DNA from 2 places in the Streptomyces sp. NPDC044704 genome. Region 1 is predicted to be linked to the other one. Evidence: riboswitches for the same ligand, from Rfam matches in the RefSeq annotation. Region 1 holds a riboswitch; the other holds the start of a gene.
The links. Region 1 has a riboswitch for glycine ahead of gcvP (aminomethyl-transferring glycine dehydrogenase). Riboswitches for the same ligand answer to the same signal wherever they lie in the genome.
Positions count from the first base shown of each region.

Region 1 (8,080 bases):
CCGCTCCCCGAACCAGGTGCGCGGCCGCACCCCCTGGGCCTGGAGCTCGGGCGGGCGGGTGTCGGTGGCCTGCGTGAACAGCGGCGGCCGCGACTCCCGCCACAGCTCGCGCCCGAACAGGAACGGCGAGTTGGCGCCCACCGCTATCTGTACGGCGGTCACCGCCTGGGCCGCGTTCCACACGTCCGCGAACCGCGCCGGAGTCACCTGGAGGTGCAGCTGTACGGAGGTGCAGGCGGCCTCCGGCACGATCGACCCGGTGCTCCAGGTCAGCCGCTCCACCCCGTCGATGTCGAGGGTGAAGTCCTCCCCCCGCATCATCAGGATCTGCTCGTTCAGCAGCGAGTAGCGGTCCACCGCCGAGAGGTTGGCCGGTGCCAGGTCGGCGCGGGAGAGCGTCGGCAGGATCCCGATCATCACGACGCCCGCGTCGATCTCGGCGGCCTGCCGGTGGGCGTAGTGCAGCCCTGCGCTGAGCTCCTCCGCGAGCTGGTCGAAAACCCGGCCTTCGAGGCGGTGCGGAAGTACGTTGACCTCCAGGTTGAACATTCCGAGTTCGGTCTGGAAATCGGGGCTGGCAATCCGCTCCAGCACCTGGGCATTCACCATTCGCGGCAAACCGTCGGCACCCGCGAGATTCAATTCGATCTCCAGCCCCATCATGTTCTTGGGGCGATCGAACCTCTTCTCCGCCAGAAGCCGCTCCAGTCCCTCCAGGCACTCGTGAAGCTTCCTCCGATACCGTTGCCGATCGGACAGGTCGAATCCGCCTGCCACGACCTTCTCCCCCATCGAAGCGTCCCTCCCTCGAGCGGCCCGGCTTGTGCACCCGGGCGCGCGTGTACGGTCGATGATGCCCAGACGCCGTGATCGATAACGCCGGTATCGAGCCCTCTGACGGCAGCGCGCGCCGGTATGGCCGGAAGGGCGCTTCGGCACATTCACCTGGCAAGTCTTCGTATGCAAATTCCGCGTCGACTTTGCCGGTTCCGGATAGCCGATGCTTTCCAGCCGAGCCCCCTTCCGGTAGCCTCCGAGGTCAGCGCGGCACGTTCGCGCTCGCGCGGCATGAATGGCATCACAGTGGGACCGGTAAGCGACTTGTCGGCAATGGCCGGGACAGCTAGCCGAAACACTGCGTGAACACGTGTCGTATAAACTCCGCAAACGAGGCAGAGAGTTGGCGCGCGGTCATTGCCCCTCAGCCCCCCTCTGGCCCCAGAATGCGACAGCGCCGTCCCGCACCTTCCCCCGCACCACAGGTCTCCCAAGTGAGAGGCGACCCACCATGCCGCTGCATGTCCCTCCGGCTCCCGCGCCCGCCCTGCGCAGCGTCCTCGCGGCACTCGGTTCCCCCACCGCCGTCCACGAGGCGCACACTCCGGCCCTGCGCGCGGTCCAGGGCCCGCTGACCGCGGAACTCCCGCTCCCGGTCCACGTGCTCGACCGGCTCCACACCTCCAACCTCGCGGCCGGCGGAAGGCCCCCGCGCACCCGGCTCACCGCGTGGCGGTTCCTGATCCGCAGCGGCGACCGCTTCGTGGCCGCGGCCGACACCCGCCTCACCGCGGACGGCTGGGCCTTCTCCCACTTCTTCGAGGGCCCCTACGTCGCGGCCACCGAACGCGCCCTGCGCCAGGCGGAGTCCCTCGGCCAGAGCTACCAGCCGCGCCTGCTGTCCGTCCCGGAGCTGTACATGCTGACCCTGTGGCTGCACGGCGCGGTCGGCGCCGATGCCGCGGCCGGTCTGCCGGCCGCCGCCGACCTGCTGGTTCCGCTGGCCCCGGCGCCGCCCGGGATCGCCGCGTACCGGCCGCACACCGTTTCCGAACTGCTGCCCGTGCTGACGCACCGGCTGACCCCCCAGGCACCTCCGGTACCGCCACCGGTCGCCGCCCCGGCGGCCTGAACCGATCCATCCGGATTGCCCATTCGGCCTAGTCCGCTCGGGCCACTAGCGAACCACCCGAAATGACAGGGGAGTTGACCTGAACCGCCCGCACGAGTGATGCGTCCTCAATCCATGAGGACAGCTGCGGGGAAATACCTGCGAAGCAGCCGTCCTGGGGGAAGACTGAGCCCATCCTCCCCGCAGGTGCGGGGACGACCCAGGGGGACGGCCATGAATCACGCATCGAGCCGTAGCGAACAGACCACACCGCAGCGAAAGAACGCATCCATGTGCCAGCACCAGCCTGCCTGCCCGTCATCAGAGTCCGCCGACCGGGAGGCCGCGCGCCCGGTGGCCAACCACCCGGAGCAGGGCTGGAGCCTGCTGTGCAACGGCGTCCTGCTCTTCGAGGACACCGGTGAACTCCTGCCGGACGGCCAGATCATCGCGCCGCACCGCCCGCTCGCGGCGGCCTGACCGACGAGGACGACGAAGGGGCCGGTCCCGGAGCCAAAAGCTCCGGGACCGGCCCCTTCCCACGCGTCAGCGTCCTGTCACCGCATCAGGCGGGATCAGTTGTCGTACTCGTCCAGCGGCGGGCAGGAGCACACCAGGTTCCGGTCGCCGAACGCGCCGTCGATCCGGCGCACCGGCGGCCAGTACTTCTCGGCGGCCGTGACCCCGCCCGGGAAGACGGCCTCGTCCCGGGTGTACGGGTGGTTCCACTCGCCGCCCAGCGCCGCGGCGGTGTGCGGGGCGTTGGCGAGGGGGTTGTCCTCCAGCGGCCACTCGCCGCCCGCGACCCGCTCGATCTCGCCGCGGATGGCGATCATCGCGTCGCAGAAGCGGTCGATCTCGGCGAGGTCCTCGGACTCCGTCGGCTCGATCATCAGCGTGCCGGCCACCGGGAAGGACATGGTCGGCGCGTGGAAGCCGTAGTCGATCAGACGCTTGGCGATGTCGTCGACGCTCACGCCCGTCGACTTCGACAGCGGGCGCAGGTCGATGATGCACTCGTGCGCGACCAGGTTGCCCGGGCCGGTGTAGAGCACCGGGTAGTGCGGCTCCAGACGCTTGGCGATGTAGTTCGCGCCGAGTACCGCCACCTGGGTGGCGCGCTTGAGGCCCTCACCACCCATCAGGCGTACGTACGACCAGGAGATCGGCAGGATGCCCGCCGAGCCCCACGGGGCGGCCGAGATCGGGCCCACGCCCGTCTCGGGACCGGCCGTCGGCTGGAGCGGGTGGTTCGGCAGGTAGGGGGCCAGGTGCGCCCGGACACCGACCGGGCCCACGCCGGGGCCGCCGCCGCCGTGCGGGATGCAGAAGGTCTTGTGCAGGTTCAGGTGCGAGACGTCGCCGCCGAAGTGACCCGGCTTGGCCAGACCCACCAGGGCGTTCAGGTTGGCGCCGTCCACGTAGACCTGGCCGCCGGCCTCGTGCACCTGGGCGCAGATGTCGGCGACGTGCTCCTCGAACACGCCGTGCGTCGACGGGTAGGTGATCATCAGCACGGCGAGCTCGTCGCGGTACTGCTCGATCTTGGCGCGCAGGTCGTCCGCGTCCACCTCGCCGTCGTCGGCGGTCTTGACGACGACGACCTTCATGCCGGCCATCACGGCGCTCGCCGCGTTGGTGCCGTGCGCGGAGGAGGGGATGAGGCAGACGGTGCGCTGCTCGTCACCGTTGGCGCGGTGGTAGGCGCGCACGGCCAGCAGGCCGGCGAGCTCGCCCTGGGAGCCGGCGTTCGGCTGGATGGAGACCTTGTCGTAGCCGGTGACCTCGCAGAGACGTTCCTCCAGCTCCGTGATGAGCGTGAGGTACCCCTCCGCCTGCGCGACCGGGGCGAACGGGTGCAGCTGGCCGAACTCGGGCCAGGTCACCGGTTCCATCTCGGTGGTGGCGTTGAGCTTCATCGTGCAGGAGCCCAGCGGGATCATGCCGCGGTCCAGCGCGTAGTCCTTGTCCGAGAGCTTGCGCAGGTAGCGCAGCATCGCGGTCTCGGAGCGGTGCTGGTGGAAGACCGGGTGCGTCAGGACCTCGTCCGAGCGCAGCAGGCCCTCGGGGAGGGTGTCGGCCGTGGTCGCGTCGAGGGCCTCCAGGTCGGCCGAGACGCCGAAGGCGGCCCAGACGGCGTCGACGTCGGCGCGCAGGGTGGTCTCGTCGCAGGAGAGGGAGACGTGGTCGGCGTCGACCTGGAACAGGTTGACCCCGCCCTCGCGGGCGGCGGCGACGACCTCGGCGGCCTTGCCGGGAACCCGGGCGGTGACCGTGTCGAAGTACGAGCCGTGCACGATCTCGACCCCGCCCGCCGTCAGGCCCGCGGCGATCAGGGTGGCGTAGCGGTGGGTGCGGCGGGCGATCGTCCGCAGGCCGTCGGGGCCGTGGTAGACGGCGTACATGCCGGCCATGACGGCGAGCAGCACCTGCGCCGTACAGATGTTGCTGGTGGCCTTCTCGCGGCGGATGTGCTGCTCGCGGGTCTGCAGCGCGAGGCGGTAGGCCTTGTTGCCGTCCGCGTCCAGGGAGACTCCGACGAGGCGGCCGGGCAGGGAGCGGGCGTGCTTGGCCTGGACGGCCATGTAACCGGCGTGCGGGCCGCCGAAGCCCATCGGAACGCCGAAGCGCTGGGTGGTGCCGACCGCGATGTCCGCGCCCAGCTCGCCCGGCGAGGTCAGCAGGGTCAGGGCGAGCAGGTCGGCCGAGACCGCGACGATCGCGCCGAGCCCGTGCGCCTGGTCGATGACCGGCTTGATGTCCCGTACGGCACCGGAGGCGCCCGGGTACTGGACGAGCACGCCGTAGATCCCGCGCTCGGCGATCTCGGCCGGGATGCCGGCGGACAGGTCGGCGACGACGACCTCGATGCCGATCGGCTCGGCGCGGGTCTCGATCACGGCGATCGTCTGCGGCAGCGCGTCGGCGTCCACGAGGAAGACGTTGCCCTTGGCCTTGCCGACCCGGCGGGCCAGCGTCATGGCCTCGGCGGCGGCCGTGCCCTCGTCGAGGAGGGAGGCGCCGGAGGTCGGCAGACCGGTCAGGTCGGCGACGACGGTCTGGAAGTTGAGCAGCGCCTCCAGGCGGCCCTGCGAGATCTCGGGCTGGTAGGGCGTGTACGCCGTGTACCAGGCCGGGTTCTCCATGACGTTGCGCAGGATCACCGGCGGGGTGAAGGTCCCGTAGTAGCCGAGGCCGATCATCGAGGTCAGGACCTGGTTGCGGTCGGCGAGCGAACGCAGCTCGGCCAGCACCTCGGCCTCGGTCCGCGCCTCGGGCAGGTTCAGCGCCTCGGCGGTCTTGATCACATCCGGTACCGCGGCGGCGGTGAGCTCGTCCAGGGAGCCGTAGCCCACGTGGGCGAGCATCTTCGCCTGCGCCTCGGCATCCGGGCCGATGTGGCGCTGCTCGAAGGGGATGCCTCGCTCGAGCTGAGAGAGCGGAATGCGGTTGGCGGTCATTACGGAGGCCTCCTGGTCGTATGACCTGCGAGGGGCACCACGGCGCGGGCACCCGGACGGCCTCCCCCTCTGTCATCTCAACCTGAGAGCTTCACCGGGCCTCACAGGGGTCGCCCGTGGGGTCCGGCTTTCACCGTCGGTGAGGGGAGGAGCCGGCACTGCGTCCCGGCACCGCCCCTGCTTTCCAGAGTGGCCTCTTCACGTGCGGTACGTATGCCTGAGAGATTCCGGGGAGGATTTGCTCCTTCGGCGCCTCCGTCGAGCTCACTCGGAGGACTCTCCCGCACAGGGTCAACAGCCGTCACCCAGCCTACCAGCGAGGATCTGGACCCTCCCTCGAGTGGCCCCCTCCCCGGATATGCACTTTTGTAGTGATTACGGATGGAGTTGCGACCAAGTGGAGGGACCGTGCAGACCGACATCGATCCGCGCAGCCTGATCGGCCGCAAGGCATTCGACCGCAACGGCGCCAAGATCGGAACCGTGGACGAGGTCTACCTCGACGACGCCACGGGCGTTCCGGAATGGGCGGCCGTGCGGACCGGGCTCTTCGGCCGGGACGCGTTCGTCCCCCTGGAGCCCAGCGAGGTGGTGGACGACGCCCTGCGCGTGCCGTTCGAGCGCTCCCTCATCAAGGACGCCCCCGACTTCGGGGTCGGCCGTCACCTCTCCCCCGAGCAGGAGCTCCAGCTGTACCACCACTACGGCCTGGACGTGGCCCTCCCGTCGGAGTTCCGCCACGCCCCGCCCCCGCCCGCCAAGAAGCGCCGCCGCGCCGCGGGCCGCCTGACCGGACGCAGCTAGTCCTTCCGGCCGCGGCACTGGGAATCGGACGTTCCCACCAGGGGCAGCGGATCGGACGGCTCCAGCTCGGGGTCGTCCACCCGGAAGGTGCGGACCCGGCCGGGCGGGGATCCGGGCCGCTCGAACCGTACGGTCACCCGGCCCACCCCGCTGCCCTGGACCCAGCCGGGCCCGTACACCGCGTGCCGTACGTCGCTCCCGGCCGCCCAGTGCCGCGCGACGGCCGGCCCGTCCGCCCCGGGCTCCCTGGGCGCCCCGGGCGCCTCCACGGCCTCTCCCGCCGCCTCCACGGCATCGGCACCGGCATCCGCAGCCCGCGACGGTGCGTCCGCCCCCTCCGCCCCGTCCGGCGCAACGGCCCCGCTCGCGTCGCCGACCGCCGCCGCGACCCCCTCCGCCTCCGCCTCGGCGGCCAGTACCTGGGCGAAGAGGTCCTCCTGCGTGTAGTCCGCGAGGCCCGTCACGCCGACGCCGAGCAGCCGCACCCCGCCCGTGGTGTCCACGCCCTCCAGCAGCCGCGCGGCGGCCTCCCGCACCACCCCCGGATCGTCGGTGGGGCCCCGCAGGGTCTCGGAGCGGGTCAGCGTCGAGAAGTCGTAGCGCCGGACCTTCAGGACGATGGTCCGGCCCGAGTGTCCGGAGGCGCGCAGCCGCCCCACGCACCGGTCGGCGAGCCGCTGCACCTCGAAGCGGATCCGTACCCGGTCGTGCAGGTCCACGTCGAAGGTGTCCTCGACGGACACGGACTTCGCGTCGCGCTCGGCGACCACGGGCCGGTCGTCGAGGCCCAGCGCCATCCGGTAGAGCCCCGCCCCGTGCGCCTTGCCGACCATCCGGACCAGCTCGTCCTCACCGGCTTCGGCGAGTTCCCCCACGGTGGTGATCCCGGCCCGGCGCAGGTGTTCCCCGGTGGCCGGCCCGACCCCGGGCAGGGTCCGCACCGACATCGGCGCGAGCAGTTCCCGTTCGGTGCCCGGCTCGATGAGCAGCAGCCCGTCCGGCTTGGCCTCCTCGGAGGCCACCTTGGCGAGCATCTTCGACCCGGCCAGCCCCACCGAGCCGCTGAGCCCCGTGGCAGCCGTGATGTCGGCCCGCAGACGCTCCCCGGCCGCCCTGGCACCGGCCGCGTCGAAGGCGGAGCCGCCCGCCTCCAGGTCGACGAAGGCCTCGTCCAGGCTGAGGGGCTCGACCAGCGGTGACAGCTCCCGCAGCAGGCCCATGACCAGCTCGCTGACCTCGCGGTAGAGGCTGAAGCGGGGGATCAGACAGGCCCCGTTCGGGCACAGCCGCCGGGCCTGGGCCATCGGCATCGCCGAGTGCACCCCGAAGCGGCGGGCTTCGTAGGAGGCGGTGGCGACCACCCCGCGCGGTCCGAGCCCGCCGACGATCACGGCCTTCCCGCGCAGGCTGGGCTTCGACGCCTGTTCCACCGAGGCGTAGAAGGCATCCATGTCCAGGTGCAGGATGGTCGGCGCGGCTCTCACAGCCCCGATGCTGCCCTACGGCACTGACATCGGTCAGACGGCCCGGTTCCGCCGTGCGGCGAGCTCATCGGCCGGATTGTGGCCGAGGAGGGTCTCGCCCGTGTCGATGCGCTCCCCGTGCAGCTGCGACAGGGCGTTCTCCACATCGCGCCAGACGACGCCGACCGCGATGCCGAAGACGCCCTGCCCGCCCTGGAGCAGGCTCACCACCTGGTCCGGCGAGGTGCACTCGTACACGGTCGCGCCGTCGCTCATCAGCGTCATGCGTTCTAGGTCGCGAAAACCCCGGTCACGGAGGTGCTGCACGGCGGCGCGGATGTTCTGCAGCGCCACCCCGGTGTCCAGGAAGCGCTTGACGATCTTGAGGACCACCACGTCGCGGAAGCTGTACAGCCGCTGCGTGCCGGACCCGTACGCGGGCCGGACGCTCGGCTCCACCAGCC
Region 1 is NZ_JBWKGY010000002.1:8,589-16,668, reverse strand. Features, by position in the region: gene AC07B0_RS04395 (glutamate-cysteine ligase family protein) at 1-792, opposite strand, end outside; gene AC07B0_RS04390 (hypothetical protein) at 1,289-1,909, shown strand; gene AC07B0_RS04385 (DUF5999 family protein) at 2,180-2,368, shown strand; gene gcvP (aminomethyl-transferring glycine dehydrogenase) at 2,464-5,349, opposite strand; glycine riboswitch at 5,409-5,543, opposite strand; glycine riboswitch at 5,545-5,643, opposite strand; gene AC07B0_RS04375 (PRC-barrel domain-containing protein) at 5,758-6,153, shown strand; gene AC07B0_RS04370 (DNA polymerase IV) at 6,150-7,637, opposite strand; gene AC07B0_RS04365 (MerR family transcriptional regulator) at 7,671-8,080, opposite strand, start outside.

Region 2 (8,080 bases), on a different contig from region 1:
GGTGGCCGTGACCTCCCCGTCGAGCAGCAGCTCCCGGGAGAACACCCAGCGGGCCAGGTGGACCCCCGCGCCGCGGAAGTCGACGGCCAGCTCGTAGGGCCGGCCCGTGCGGTACACGAACACCCCCTGGAGGGCGACCGGCGCGGGGGACGCCTCCAGCCGGAGCGGCAGGACGCGGTGTTCGGTGACGGCGGTGTCCATCGGGTGCGCCTTCCTCTCGTGCGGGGTGTTCCCGGTCCCTTCCGGCACGCTAGCCCACGTCCCCGGCGCGGCCGGGCGCCGAAGGTCCCGACCCGGACGGGCCGCTCGGCCCGTCTTCGGGGCCCGGGGGCACCCGTACGCCGATCAGCGCGGAGACCCCGGCGCCGAGGGCTCCGAGCAGCAGGACGGCCACGCCGGGGTTGACGTACGGGGGGACGGCGGTGGCGTGGCTGCGGTGGTCGTCGCGCACGTGGCATTCCAGCCCCAGCGGCACGTACGTCGCCCGGTACTCGTCCACGCGGGCCATCCGCTCCCGGCCCACCGTCTTCAGGCAGGCGTCGAAGGTGGCGCTCTCGTCGAGGAACAGCAGCGGCAGCGTCCCCCACACGTAGAGGCCGACGGCGCCCGCCCCGCACGCGGCGGCGATCCTGCGCCGGGGCGATCGCGCACCGGCCGCGTAGCCCAGCAGGGCGGCGGCGGTGACCAGTCCGACCAGGACGATCACCAGCAGCGCGATCGGGTTGTGGCCCTCAAATGACCCCGAGGCCTGCGGACTTGACGCCCAGTGCACCGTCTCCACGCTTCCCCCCTCGCCGGTACGCGAGATCGTAGCGGCCTACGGTGACGCCCCTGCCCCGCCCCCGGGGCCCGCACGCGCAAGAGCCCGCCCTCCGCGAGGAGGACGGGCTCGACGGCGCCGCGGCGACGGGCCGCGCGGCCGCCACGGCAGCGGGCCGCTCCGTCACCGTTCCCGGGTCACCTCCGGGCGCCGCCGGTCAGCACTCGATGACGTTGACCGCGAGGCCGCCGCGGGCGGTCTCCTTGTACTTGACCTTCATGTCGGCGCCGGTCTCCTTCATGGTCTTGATGACCTTGTCGAGGGACACCTTGTGGCTGCCGTCGCCGCGCATCGCCATCTTCGCGGCGGTGACGGCCTTCACGGCGGCCATGCCGTTGCGCTCGATGCACGGGATCTGCACCAGACCGCCGACCGGGTCGCAGGTCAGCCCGAGGTTGTGCTCCATGCCGATCTCGGCGGCGTTCTCGACCTGCTCCGGGGTGCCGCCCAGGACCTCGGCGAGGGCGCCGGCCGCCATCGAGCAGGCCGAGCCGACCTCGCCCTGGCAGCCGACCTCGGCGCCCGAGATCGAGGCGTTCTCCTTGAAGAGCATGCCGATCGCGCCCGCCGAGAGGAGGAAGCGCACCACGCCGTCCTCGTCCGCGCCCGGCACGAAGTTCATGTAGTAGTGCAGGACCGCGGGCAGCACCCCGGCCGCGCCGTTGGTCGGGGCGGTCACCACGCGCCCGCCGGCCGCGTTCTCCTCGTTGACCGCCATCGCGTAGATGGTGGTCCACTCGCTGCGGTGCATCATCGGGTCGCCCTCGGTGCGCAGCTGGCGCGCGGTGGAGGCGGCACGGCGCTTGACCCGCAGGCCGCCCGGGAGGATGCCCTCGCGGGACATGCCGCGCGAGACGCAGGCCTGCATGACCCGCCAGATCTCCAGGAGGCCCTCGCGGATCTCCTCCTCGGTGCGCCAGGCCTTCTCGTTCTCCAGCATCAGGGAGGAGATCGACAGGCCGGTCTCGTTGGCCAGGCGCAGCATCTCGTCGCCCGAGCGGAAGGGGTACTTCAGCACGGTGTCGTCGAGCTTGATCCGGTCCTCTCCGACCGCGTCCTCGTCGACGACGAACCCGCCGCCGACCGAGTAGTAGGTCTTCTCCAGGAGCGGGGTGCCGGACTCGTCGTACGCGAAGAGCGTCATGCCGTTGGCGTGGTACGGCAGCGAGCGGCGGCGGTGGAGGATCAGCTGGTTCGGTTCGTCGAAGGCGATCTCGTGGCCATCGCCTATCTCCGCTCCCAGCAGCCGCAGGCGGCCGCTCTGGCGGATGCGCTCGACCTCGGCGTCGGCGGTCTCGACGTTCACCGTGCGGGGGGAGTGCCCCTCCAGCCCCAGCAGGACCGCCTTGGGCGTGCCGTGGCCGTGGCCGGTCGCGCCGAGGGAGCCGAAGAGCTCCGCGCGGACGGAGGCGGTCTGGGCGAGGACGCCGTCCTTCTTCAGCCGCGTGACGAACATGCGCGCCGCGCGCATCGGGCCGACCGTGTGGGAGGAGGACGGGCCGATGCCGATGGAGAAGAGGTCGAAGACGGAGATGGCCACTGGCGGACTCCCTTGTCTGCTCGTGGGGTGGGAGGGGGCAGGAGGTGGAGCGGTCTTTGATCGGAAGGGGTGGTGATCAAGAGGGGTGGTGATCAAAGGGGCGGATCTGCTGTTTTCGTCCGGCAGACGAGCGTAACGCGTGGAGATGAACGGTTCTGCTGCCGGACGTGGCGGTCAGGCGTGAGTCAGCTCGCGCTCCGGTTTCCGGCACCGGCCGGCGGCGTCGGCCGGTACCGGGTCCAGCACGGGGTCCGGGCCCCGGCAGGCCCGCCCGGTGGGCCCTGGCGCCGGCCCGCACGGCCCAGGAGTACGTGACGAGGGCCATGGCGGCCACCAGGGCGATGTCCGCCCGCCCGGGACGGTGCCGCGGCCGCCGAAGCCGGCGGAGCCGAGCCAGGACAGGTCAGGGGGCAGAGGACCCTCGCGGCGGGCGGCCGGAAGGGGCGGGGCGGGCCGGGCTTGGCGCGGCGGAACACGCGAAGGGACCGAGTCCGGCATCCGCCGGGGACAGTGGTCATGAAAAGGGCCCGGCCCTGTGGAGAACACGGCCGGGCCCTGCCCGCTCGCTACAGCGTCGGGTACAGCGGGAACTTCGCGGCGAGCGCCGAGACGCGCGCCTTCAGGTCCTCGGCGTCGTAGGCCGGCTTCAGGGCCTGCGCGATGATCTCGGCGACCTCGGTGAAGGCCTCGGCGTCGAAACCGCGGGTGGCCAGCGCCGGCGTGCCGATCCGCAGGCCCGAGGTCACCATCGGCGGCCGCGGGTCGTTCGGGATGGCGTTCCGGTTGACCGTGATGCCGACCTCGTGGAGGCGGTCCTCGGCCTGCTGGCCGTCGAGCTCCGAGTTGCGCAGGTCCACCAGGACCAGGTGCACGTCGGTGCCGCCGGTGAGGACGTCCACGCCCACGGCCTTGACGTCGTCCTGGACCAGGCGGGCGGCGAGGATCTTCGCACCCTCCAGGGTGCGCTCCTGGCGCTCCTTGAACTCGGGCGAGGCCGCGACCTTGAAGGAGACGGCCTTGGCCGCGATCACGTGCTCCAGCGGACCGCCCTGCTGGCCCGGGAAGACCGCGGAGTTGATCTTCTTGGCCAGCTCCTGCGTCGACAGGATGACACCGCCGCGCGGACCGCCGAGGGTCTTGTGCGTGGTGGTGGTGACGACGTGGGCGTGCGGCACCGGGTTCGGGTGCAGACCGGCGGCGACCAGACCGGCGAAGTGCGCCATGTCGACCATCAGGTACGCGCCGACCTCGTCCGCGATGCGGCGGAAGGCGGCGAAGTCCAGCTGGCGCGGGTACGCGGACCAGCCGGCGACGATCAGCTGCGGCTTGGACTCCTTGGCGAGGCGCTCGACCTCTGCCATGTCCACCTCGCCGGTCTCGTCGACGTGGTACGGGACCACGTTGTAGAGCTTGCCGGAGAAGTTGATCTTCATGCCGTGGGTCAGGTGACCGCCGTGGGCCAGGTTCAGGCCCATGATCGTGTCGCCCGGCTTCAGCAGCGCGAACATCGCGGCGGCGTTCGCCTGCGCGCCGGAGTGCGGCTGGACGTTCGCGGCCTCGGCGCCGAACAGCGCCTTGATCCGGTCGATCGCGATCTGCTCGACGACGTCGACGTGCTCGCAGCCGCCGTAGTAGCGGCGGCCCGGGTAGCCCTCGGCGTACTTGTTGGTCAGGACCGAGCCCTGGGCCTCCATGACGGCGACGGGAGCGAAGTTCTCCGACGCGATCATTTCCAGGGTCGACTGCTGGCGCACGAGCTCGGCGTCGACGGCGGCGGCGACGTCCGGGTCGAGCTCGTGGAGGGGGGTGTTCAGTACAGACATCGAGATCCCCTGGGGTGTCAGTTGTCGGAGTGGGTGAGCGCGGCGTACTCCTCGGCCGAGAGCACCTCGCTGGGCTCGGCCGAGAGGCGCACCTTGAACAGCCAGCCACCCTCGAACGGCGCCGAGTTCACGAGGGCCGGGTCGTCCACGACGTCCTGGTTGGCCTCGACGACCTCGCCGGAGACGGGGGAGTACAGGTCGCTGACCGACTTGGTCGACTCCAGCTCGCCACAGGTCTCGCCCTCGGTGACGGTATCGCCGACCGCGGGGAGCTGGGCGTAGACGACGTCACCGAGCGCGTTGGCCGCGAACTCCGTGATGCCGACCGTCGCGACGCCGTCCACGGCGTCCGACAGCCACTCGTGCTCCTTGGTGTAACGCAGCTGCTGGGGGTTGCTCATGACCTGATTCTCCTGGATGCGGGGGAGTGGATACGAACAGCGGTCTCGGGTACTGAGACGCGGCCGGACGGCTTCCCGTACGGCTGGTGCACGGCTCGGCCGTGTGCGGAACTACTTCTGCCGCTTGTAGAACGGCAGGGCCACGACCTCGTACGGCTCATGCGTACCGCGAATGTCGACGCCCACGCCGGAGGTGCCGGGCGCGGCGTGCGCCGCGTCTACGTACGCCATCGCGATCGGCTTGCCCAGCGTCGGGGAGGGGGCGCCCGAGGTGACCTCGCCGATGACCTGGCCGTCGGCCACGACCGGGAAACCGGCGCGCGGGACGCGGCGGCCCTCGGCGATCAGGCCGACCAGCTTGCGCGGCGGGTTCGTGGCGGCCTTCTCGGCGGCGGCCTCCAGCGCGGCGCGGCCGACGAAGTCGCCCTCCTTCTCGAACTTCACGACCCGGCCCAGGCCCGCGTCGAACGGGGTGAGGGAGGTGGTCAGCTCGTGCCCGTACAGCGGCATGCCCGCCTCCAGGCGCAGCGTGTCGCGGCACGACAGTCCGGCCGGGACCAGGCCGACGCCCGCGCCCGCCTCGGTCAGCGCCTGCCACAGCGCGACGGCGTGCTCGGGGGAGACGAACAGCTCGAAGCCGTCCTCGCCGGTGTAACCCGTACGCGCGATCAGCGCGGGGACGCCCGCGACAGTGCCGGGCAGGCCGGCGTAGTACTTCAGGCCGTCCAGGTCGGCGTCGGTGAGGGACTTCAGGATGCCGGGGGACTCCGGGCCCTGGACGGCGATCAGCGCGTACGCGTCGCGGTCGTCACGGACCTCGGCGTCGAAGCCGGCGGCGCGCTCGGTGATCGCGTCCAGCACGACCTGGGCGTTGGAGGCGTTGGCGACGACCATGAACTCGGTCTCGCCGAGGCGGTAGACGATCAGGTCGTCCAGGATCCCGCCGTCCTCCTGACAGATGTGCGTGTAGCGGGCGCGGCCGACGCCGACGGTGGAGATGTTGCCGACCAGCGCGTAGTCCAGCACCTTGACGGCCTCGGGGCCGGTCAGGGTGATCTCGCCCATGTGGGACAGGTCGAACAGGCCGGCGCGGGTGCGCACGGCGTTGTGCTCGTCGCGCTCGCTGGCGTACCGCAGCGGCATGTCCCAGCCCGCGAAATCGGTCATGGTCGCACCGAGCGAACGGTGCAGCGCGTCGAGCGCGGTCAGGCGGGGGGCAGTGCTCATGGGTGTGGCTCCCGGGTCCCAGGGCATGACATGACGAGGACGATCCTCCCCATCTGTCATCGGAACCTGAGAGGTTCGCCGGGAGTTCCCGCGCGTACGGGGGAAATTCCACGGCTTGCACCTTGGGTGGAGCACGCGCCGACGGCCGTCGGGGGACGGTCGCGTCGCGGCTCGCTTTTCAGATCTGCCTCATCCACGCGGTACGGGGCCTGAGAGATTCAAGGGAGGTACTTGCTCCTTCGGCGCCCGCGCACGGCCTTGCGGCCCTGCCGGGACTCTCCCGCGCGGATTCAAGCGGCCGGTATGCAGTTGGTGTCCAGATGGCGCACATCATTGCACGGGACGTCCGGGAGCGGGCGGCGGGGCCCGCAAGAACGTACGAGCGGAACCGGGACCGCCGGATTACCGTCTCTTTACACTCAGTGGGCACGGGGCTTTCGCGGCCCGATTTCGGGGGGAGACACTGTGCGGAGATTCGGACTCATGACCACCACGGGAACAGTCGACGGGGTACCGGCCCAGCGGGGCCGCGGGGCGGACCCGCGCGTCCTCGTCGAAGGCGCCGGACCGGTCCGTGACCTGCGCGGACCCGCCGTGTGCGTACCGCAGCGCCTCGGTTTCCCGGCCGGGGACATCGTCGTGGTCTCCGGGCTGCCCGGCGGTGGCAAGAGCACCCTGATCAAGCGGGCCGCCCCGGGGGGTGGCATCGACTCCCAGGACGCCCGCGAGCGCTGGGAGCACCGGATGCCCGCCGCCCTCCCCTACGCCGCGTACCGGCCGCTCGTCCGCGCCGCCCACTACTGGGGCCTGTGGCGCAAGCTCGGCTCCGGCGAATCCGTAGTGGTCCACGACTGCGGGACCCAGAGCTGGGTCCGGGGCCTGCTCGCCGCCGTCGCCCGCCGCCGGGGCGGCTCCCTGCACCTGCTGCTGCTGGACACCACCGCCGAGGAGGCCCTCGCCGGGCAGGCGGCGCGGGGGCGCCGCGTGTCCGCGTACGCCTTCGCCCGGCACCGCGGCGCCGTCCGCCGGCTGCTGCGGGAGGCGGAGGCCGGTCGCCCGCCGGCCGGGTGCGCCTCCGCGATCCTGCTGGACCGCCGCTCGGCCGCCGCCGTGACCTCCATCGCCTTCCACGGCTGACTCCGCTTCCCCGGCCGGCTCCGGCCGGCGCGCCCCTTGCCGATAGCCTCGGCAGCACATCGGCGGGACATACGGAGGGCAGGGGCACATGCAGGGCAGCGGCTGGCCGGCGAACGAGTTGGAGCAGGTGCTCGGGGCGGCGCTCGGGCAGACGGACGCCGGGGAGCGGATCCTGGAGGTCCTCGGGCGCAGCCCGGTCTGGGTACCGCTGCCCCAGGGCGGCAGCCCCGAGCAGGGGAGCCTCGACCTGCCCACGATGCTGATCGGCGGGGAGGCGTACGTCCCCGTCTACAGCTCCGAGGCACAGTTCCGCTTCTGCGCCGGGCCCGGCATGGCCTTCGCCGTCGCCCCCGCCGTGGAGTTCGCCCGCGGCCTGCCCCCGCAGCTCGGCATCGCCGTGAACCCGGAGGGGGCCGTCGGGGTGCCGCTGCCCCCGGCCGCCGTCGCCGAGCTGTGCCGCACGGGACGGACCCCGCTCGACGGCCCGGCCACCGGCGGGCGCGTCCGGCTCTTCGAGCCCGACTGGCAGGAGGACCCGGTCGACTTCCTGGCCGCCGCCGCGGAGGAGTTCCGCGCCACCGGGGTGGTCGCCGCCGCGTACCGCTGCCTGGCCAGCGTGGAGGGCGGGGCCCCCGAGCTGTACGTCGGTGTCCGCCTGGTGGGATGGGATCCCGAGGTCCGGGCCGCCCCGCTGGAGGCCCTCGGACGGGCCCTGGCCCGCGTACCGGCGCCCTGGCCCGTGCAGTTGATCCTCCTCGACGCCGCCGAGGACCCGGTCACGGAGTGGATTCGTGAGCGCGTACGCCCCTTCTACCTCCCGTAGCGCCGCTTAAGCTGGTTGGTACGTGTGGACGACGGGCGGACGAAGAGGGGTACCGGGTGAGTGCGTCAGGCACGGCCGCGGCCGGGCAGGTCGAGCACATGCTGCGCCAGGTGACTCCCGGGCGCTATGAGAGCTACGAGTCATTCCTGCACGCCCTCGCGGAGGGCCGGCTGTGGATGCTGCTGTGGCAGGGGCAGCCGGGCTCGCCGGACGCCCAGTACGGCGGCATGGAGGTCGAGGGCCTCGGCTACGCGCCCTGCGTGACCTCCCCGCAGGAACTGGCCGCGAGCGGCTGGAACCGCGGCTACG
Region 2 is NZ_JBWKGY010000007.1:149,159-157,238, forward strand. Features, by position in the region: gene AC07B0_RS19440 (SsgA family sporulation/cell division regulator) at 1-201, opposite strand, end outside; gene AC07B0_RS19445 (hypothetical protein) at 251-781, opposite strand; gene AC07B0_RS19450 (L-serine ammonia-lyase) at 978-2,360, opposite strand; gene glyA (serine hydroxymethyltransferase) at 2,927-4,183, opposite strand; gene gcvH (glycine cleavage system protein GcvH) at 4,201-4,584, opposite strand; gene gcvT (glycine cleavage system aminomethyltransferase GcvT) at 4,696-5,811, opposite strand; glycine riboswitch at 6,000-6,104, opposite strand; gene AC07B0_RS19470 (AAA family ATPase) at 6,295-6,948, shown strand; gene AC07B0_RS19475 (enhanced serine sensitivity protein SseB) at 7,037-7,771, shown strand; gene AC07B0_RS19480 (enhanced serine sensitivity protein SseB C-terminal domain-containing protein) at 7,828-8,080, shown strand, end outside.
Region 2: another riboswitch for glycine. It lies ahead of gcvT (glycine cleavage system aminomethyltransferase GcvT); the one in region 1 lies ahead of gcvP (aminomethyl-transferring glycine dehydrogenase).